Regions from separate parts of the Granulicatella elegans genome, predicted to be linked through region 2. Evidence: a T-box and tRNA genes for the amino acid it is inferred to sense, from the RefSeq annotation. Region 2 holds a T-box; the other holds one or more tRNA genes.
The links. A T-box is a leader RNA that pairs with one kind of tRNA and senses whether it is charged. The one in region 2 lies ahead of leuS (leucine--tRNA ligase), so its partner is inferred to be a tRNA-Leu.

Region 1 (3,408 bases), 570 kb from region 2:
TTTGATATTGAGTGTTTGTGTGACATGTACAGGATAGGTAGGAGCCGAAGAGATGGGAACGCCAGTTTCCAAGGAGGCAATGGTGGGATACTACCCTTGTTACATGAACCCTCTAACCCGCACCTAGAAGCAAGGTGGGAGACAGTGTCAGACGGGCAGTTTGACTGGGGCGGTCGCCTCCTAAAGTGTAACGGAGGCGCCCAAAGGTTCCCTCAGAATGGTTGGAAATCATTCGAAGAGTGTAAAGGCAGAAGGGAGCTTGACTGCGAGACCAACAAGTCGAGCAGGGACGAAAGTCGGGCTTAGTGATCCGGTGGTACCGAATGGAAGGGCCATCGCTCAACGGATAAAAGCTACCCTGGGGATAACAGGCTTATCTCCCCCAAGAGTTCACATCGACGGGGAGGTTTGGCACCTCGATGTCGGCTCATCGCATCCTGGGGCTGAAGTCGGTCCCAAGGGTTGGGCTGTTCGCCCATTAAAGCGGTACGCGAGCTGGGTTCAGAACGTCGTGAGACAGTTCGGTCCCTATCCGTCGCGGGCGTTGGAAATTTGAGAGGAGCTGTCCTTAGTACGAGAGGACCGGGATGGACACACCGCTGGTGTACCAGTTGTTCTGCCAAGAGCATCGCTGGGTAGCTATGTGTGGACGGGATAAACGCTGAAAGCATCTAAGCGTGAAGCCCCCCTCGAGATGAGATTTCCCATCATTTTAAGTGAGTAAGACCCCTGAGAGACGAACAGGTAGATAGGCTAGGAGTGGAAGTGCCGTGAGGCATGGAGCGGACTAGTACTAATCGGTCGAGGACTTAACCAAGGTTGAAGGTAAATGAGGAAGGAATTGGATATAGATTCAGTTTTGAGAGAGCGAGAGCTTTTTCAAGAGAGAAGTGTGGTGACGATGGCAAGAAGGATACACCTGTTCCCATCTCGAACACAGAAGTTAAGCTTCTTAGCGCCGATAGTAGTTGGGGGTTTCCCCCTGTGAGGGTAGGACGTTGCCACGCTTTTCAAATATTATGGAGGTTTAGCTCAGCTGGGAGAGCACCTGCCTTACAAGCAGGGGGTCAGCGGTTCGATCCCGTTAACCTCCATGAATCATGAGTGATTAGCTCAGTTGGTAGAGCATCTGACTTTTAATCAGAGGGTCACAGGTTCGAGCCCTGTATCACTCATTCTCAAGCGAGAAATCGCGGGTGTGGCGGAATTGGCAGACGCACTAGATTTAGGATCTAGCGCCGAGAGGCGTGGGGGTTCGAGTCCCTTCACCCGCACTATTAAGTTTCGGCCGGCTTAGCTCAGTTGGTAGAGCATCTGATTTGTAATCAGAGGGTCGAGGGTTCAAGTCCTTTAGCCGGCATTTAAATGAATAAATTTGCGGAAGTAGTTCAGTGGTAGAACACCACCTTGCCAAGGTGGGGGTCGCGGGTTCGAACCCCGTCTTCCGCTTTGCCAATGATAAACCATGGCCCATGCCGGGGTGGCGGAATTGGCAGACGCACAGGACTTAAAATCCTGCGGTCAGTGATGACCGTGCCGGTTCGATCCCGGCCCTCGGCATTTTCAATATAATTGAATAAAATTTGCACCCATAGCTCAATTGGATAGAGTACTTGACTACGAATCAAGCGGTTACAGGTTCGACTCCTGTTGGGTGCATTTTTTCTATATATAAGTAAATAAGTAGCACCCATAGCTCAATTGGATAGAGTACTTGACTACGAATCAAGCGGTTACAGGTTCGACTCCTGTTGGGTGCATTATCGGGAATTAGCTCAGCTTGGTAGAGCACTTGGTTTGGGACCAAGGGGTCGTAGGTTCGAATCCTGTATTCCCGATTAGATGACAAGTAAGTACTAGCTTACTTGTCTTTTTTTGTTTATAATATAATTATTAACAAATTGGAGGAATTTTATATGGTATTAGGTAGTATCGAAGCTGGTGGTACAAAGTTTGTTTGTGCCATTGGAAATCATGATATGGAAGTTTTAGAAAGAATTTCAATTCCAACGACAACTCCAGAGGAAACTTTACCGAAAGTTTTTGAATTTTTTAAAAAGTATGAACAAGAATTAGAAGCGGTGGGTGTGGGTGCTTTTGGTCCTATTGATAGTAATAAAAAATCTGCAACATTTGGATACATTACTTCTACTCCAAAATTAGCATGGCAAAATTTTGATTTCATTGGTGAATTGAAACGTCATTTAAATGTACCAATGAATTGGACAACTGATGTAAATGCAGCAGCTTATGGCGAATACTATTTTGGTCATGGAAAAGATTTAGAAAGTTTAGTGTATTATACATTTGGAACCGGTGTTGGTGGTGGAGCTATCCAACGTGGTAAGTTTGTAGGTGGGATGAACTTCCCTGAAATGGGTCATATGATTGTCAAACGTCATCCTGAAGATAATGCAAAATGTGTATGTCCTTTCCACTCTGACTGTTTAGAAGGTTTAGCAGCTGGACCAGCCTTACAAGAGAAAGCGGGACGTCCTGCATTTGAATTAGAGCCAACTGATCCAATTTGGGATATTGAAGCTTATTATGCTGCACAATGTATTTATAATACAACATTAATTTTAGCACCTGAAGTGATTGTTTTAGGTGGTGGAGTGATGCAACAGTCTCATTTATTAAAGAAAGTTAAGCAAGAATTTGAGAAATTAATGAATGGTTATGTTGGTTATCCTTCTGTTGATGAGTATATACAAACTCCAGCTTTAGGGAATAATGCAGCAACAATTGGATGCTTAGCAATGGCGAAGACTCTTTCTGAACGTTAATAATAACTGACTTCTTATACCGTAGTAATGGACGCCAGCAAACCTTTGGTTTCATTACTTTGCATCTTAATTTTTATATCTATTTGTCTGAACTCTATCCATTGTATAGGGTTCTTTTTTTATTTTTCTGAGATTTGTTTGTTGACTATTACTAAACTTAGAGTATAATAAGTCATAGTGTTATTAAACTTTTAGTTTAAAAATGGAGGGATAATATGGAAATAGGGAGTCAATTAAAAGCACTTCGTGTTCAAAAAGGACTGACCCAAGAAGAATTAGCCGAGAGGACGGATTTATCAAAAGGATATATATCCCAATTAGAAAATGATCTAAGTTCACCTTCGATGGACACATTTTTTGATATTTTAGAAGTATTAGGATGTGCGCCAAAGGATTTCTTTGAAGATGGACCGGAAGAAGCTTTAATCGTTTATGGACCTGAAGATATGACTGTTATGGAGAATCCAAAACATAAAACAATCGTGACTTGGTTAAATCCAGATTCAAATGAACATGAGATGGAACCAGTAATATTGGAATTTCAACCGAAAGGCGAATACAAAGTGTTCGAACCATCATTATCCGAAACTTTTGGATATGTTCTAGAAGGTAAAGTTCAGGT
Region 2 (3,408 bases):
CAACTCCTAAGTCGTATAATACTTTATACCAGAAACGAGCATATAATAAGTGTAATACCGCATGTTCTGCTCCACCAATATATAAGTCAACTGGTAACCATTGTTTTAATTTCTCAGGATCTGCAATTTGTTCTTGATTATGAGGATCAATATAACGAACAAAATACCATGAACTTCCTGCCCATTGTGGCATTGTATTAGTTTCACGACGTCCTTTTAATCCTGTTTTCTCATCCGTTACATATAACCATTCTTCAATAGCTGCTAGTGGTGATTCACCTGTACCACTTGGTTTAATTTTATCTGTTTTTGGTAAGACTAATGGTAACTCTTCTTCAGGAACAGTTGTCATTGTACCATCTTCCCAATGAATTACAGGAATTGGTTCACCCCAATAACGTTGACGAGAGAATAACCAGTCACGTAGACGATAACTTACTTTTGCTTCTCCAACGCCTTGTTCTTTCAACCATTCATTCATTTTTTCAATTGCATCTGCTTTATTTAAGCCATCTAAAAATTCAGAATGAATATGCACGCCATCTCCAGTATAAGCTTCTTGAGAAACATCTCCACCTTCAATAACTGGAATAATGTTTAGTCCAAATACTTTTGCAAATTCATAGTCACGTTCGTCATGTGCAGGTACCGCCATAATCGCTCCTGTTCCATAACTAACTAATACATAGTCTGCAATCCAAATTGGAATTTCTTTTCCGTTAACAGGGTTAATGGCATAAGCTCCTGTAAATACTCCTGTTTTTTCTTTTGCTAATTCAGTACGTTCTAAATCTGATTTAGTAGCTACAGTAGCAATGTAAGCATCAACTGCCTCTTTTTGTTCTGAAGTTACAATTTTTTGAACTAATTCATGTTCTGGCGATAATACAGTATAAGTTGCTCCAAATAATGTATCAGGACGAGTTGTAAATACTTCAAAACTTTCATCTGAATCTTTTACTTTAAACGTTACTTGTGCTCCTTTAGAACGACCAATCCAGTTTCTTTGCATATCTTTAATGCTTTCTGGCCAATCTAAATCATCCAAATCTTCTAATAAACGATCCGCATAAGCAGTAATTTTTAACATCCATTGTTTCATTGGTTTACGGTACACTGGATGTCCACCACGTTCTGATTTACCATCAATAACTTCTTCATTGGCTAATACTGTTCCTAATGCAGGGCACCAGTTAACCGGTACTTCTGCTTCATACGCTAAACCTTTTTCTACTAATTTTGTAAAAATCCATTGAGTCCATTTATAGTAATTTGGATCTGTTGTATTAATTTCTCGATCCCAGTCATAACTAAATCCTAGTTCTTGAATTTGACGTTTGAAAGTTGCAATATTTTTCAATGTAAATTCAGCAGGATCGTTTCCTGTATCTAACGCATATTGTTCTGCTGGCAACCCAAATGCATCCCATCCCATTGGGTGTAATACATTATACCCTTGGGCACGTTTCATACGTGAAACAACGTCTGTTGCTGTATATCCTTCTGGATGCCCTACGTGCAAGCCTTGTCCTGATGGATATGGGAACATATCTAATGCATAGAAATTTTTCTTCCCTTTATCTTCCGTAGTTTTAAATGTATGATTATCTAACCAAAACTTTTGCCATTTTGGTTCGATTTCATGATGATTAAATGACATAATTTTCCCCTCTTTTCCGGAAATACCTAAAAAACGCCCTAATGTCTCTAAAGACAATAGGACGTTTCCACGTGGTACCACCTAATTATTATACTCAACTTACTCTTAACGCGAGTGAAACGGAATTTCTTACTAAAATTCAGAAATTCAGCTAAAAGGCGAGTTCAAAATTTTTCATGATACATTTTCACCAACCATGCACTCTCTACTACAATCCAAATTTCTACTATTCCTCTGTCTGCTAATATTTATTAGCATTATATCAATTTATTTTGAAACAATCAAGACTTGTCCTGGTTGAATAATGTTAGAAGTTAATTGATTTAAAGATTTTAATTCATCTAAAGTTAATCCGTGATTTTTCGCAATTCGCCATAGACCATCACCTGGTTGAACAGTATAAGTAGTTACAGAACCTGAACTTGCTTCTTCTGACACTTCTGCAGTTGTTTCTGCTTCTTCAGATGAACTACTTGATCCATTAGAAACAATTAAACCTTGACCAGGGTGAATGATACTATCGACACTTAAGTGATTCCATTCTAATAAGGTTGATAAAGAAATTCCGTGATTATACGCTATACGGTATAACGAATCTCCACTATGAACATAATACATTTTTGCATTTGTTGAAGAAGTCGTTTCTTCAGATGTAGCAACTTCACTATTCGCTGATAATGTTAGAACTTGTCCTGGATAAATGGTTGAGTTTAAACTTAATCCATTTAAACTTAATAAATCCCCAATTGACGTTCCTGTTTTACGAGCAATCGCATATAAACCATCGCCACTAACAACTGTGTACGTTCCTCCTGTTGATTCTTGTTCTGAACTTGCTGCACTTTCTTCACTCGTTGTTTCTTTTGTTGAACTTGAACTTTCTTCCTCATTTGAAGTACTTGATTCATATGCAGATGTTTCACTGCTTACTGATAATTTTAAGACTTGTCCTGGATAAATGGTTGAGTTTAAACTTAATCCGTTTAAACTTAATAAATCATCAATTGACGTTCCTGTTTTTCGAGCAATCGCATATAAACCATCGCCACTAACAACTGTGTACGTTCCTCCTGTTGATTCTTGTTCTGAACTTGCTGCACTTTCTTCACTCGTTGTTTCTTTTGTTGAACTTTCTTCCTCATTTGAAGTACTTGATTCATGTGCAGATGTTTCACTGCTTACTGATAATTTTAAGACTTGTCCTGGATAAATGGTTGAATTTAAACTTAATCCATTTAAGCTCAATAAATCATCAATTGACGTTCCTGTTTTTCGAGCAATCGCATATAAACCATCTCCACTGACAACTGTATACGTTCCACCTTCTGAAGCTTGTTTAGTATTTGTTGAAGTTTCTTCGTTTGTAGTTTCTTCAGCAGCCTTTTCTTCTTTAGAAGCACTTTCTTCTTGTTTTGTTTCAGTTGTTGCTGCTTTTGAAGATAATGCTAACACTTGTCCAGGGTGAATAATGGAGTTTAAATTTAATCCATTTAAGCTTAATAACTCTTGAATACTTGTTCCTGTTTTACGAGCAATCGCATATAAGCTATCTCCACTAACAACTGTATAACTATTTCCAGTTGTTGTAGTTGTTTCATTACTTGCAATTTTCTCTGCCATATTGACAGCAGTTTCTGTATCATATTTTGTTAAACCAAATTGTTCAATAATACGATTTAATTTTGCACCGTATGCAGTATCCGTTGCATAACGTCCAGTTAAATAAGATGTAGCATCTTGATAACTAT

Region 1: it has a tRNA-Leu gene. The T-box ahead of leuS (leucine--tRNA ligase) is inferred to sense a tRNA for this amino acid. The anticodon was not compared.

The regions. Positions count from the first base shown of each region.
Region 1 covers NZ_CP085953.1:100,759-104,166, reverse strand. Annotated here, with positions in the region: rRNA gene LK443_RS00540 (23S ribosomal RNA) at 1-817, shown strand, start outside; rRNA gene rrf (5S ribosomal RNA) at 892-1,007, shown strand; tRNA gene LK443_RS00530 (tRNA-Val) at 1,022-1,094, shown strand; tRNA gene LK443_RS00525 (tRNA-Lys) at 1,103-1,175, shown strand; tRNA gene LK443_RS00520 (tRNA-Leu) at 1,193-1,274, shown strand; tRNA gene LK443_RS00515 (tRNA-Thr) at 1,288-1,360, shown strand; tRNA gene LK443_RS00510 (tRNA-Gly) at 1,378-1,449, shown strand; tRNA gene LK443_RS00505 (tRNA-Leu) at 1,475-1,560, shown strand; tRNA gene LK443_RS00500 (tRNA-Arg) at 1,586-1,659, shown strand; tRNA gene LK443_RS00495 (tRNA-Arg) at 1,687-1,760, shown strand; tRNA gene LK443_RS00490 (tRNA-Pro) at 1,765-1,838, shown strand; gene LK443_RS00485 (ROK family protein) at 1,917-2,786, shown strand; gene LK443_RS00480 (helix-turn-helix domain-containing protein) at 3,002-3,408, shown strand, end outside.
Region 2 covers NZ_CP085953.1:1,419,837-1,423,244, reverse strand. Annotated here, with positions in the region: gene leuS (leucine--tRNA ligase) at 1-1,660, opposite strand, end outside; T-box leader at 1,715-1,908, opposite strand; gene LK443_RS07090 (LysM peptidoglycan-binding domain-containing protein) at 1,928-3,408, opposite strand, start outside.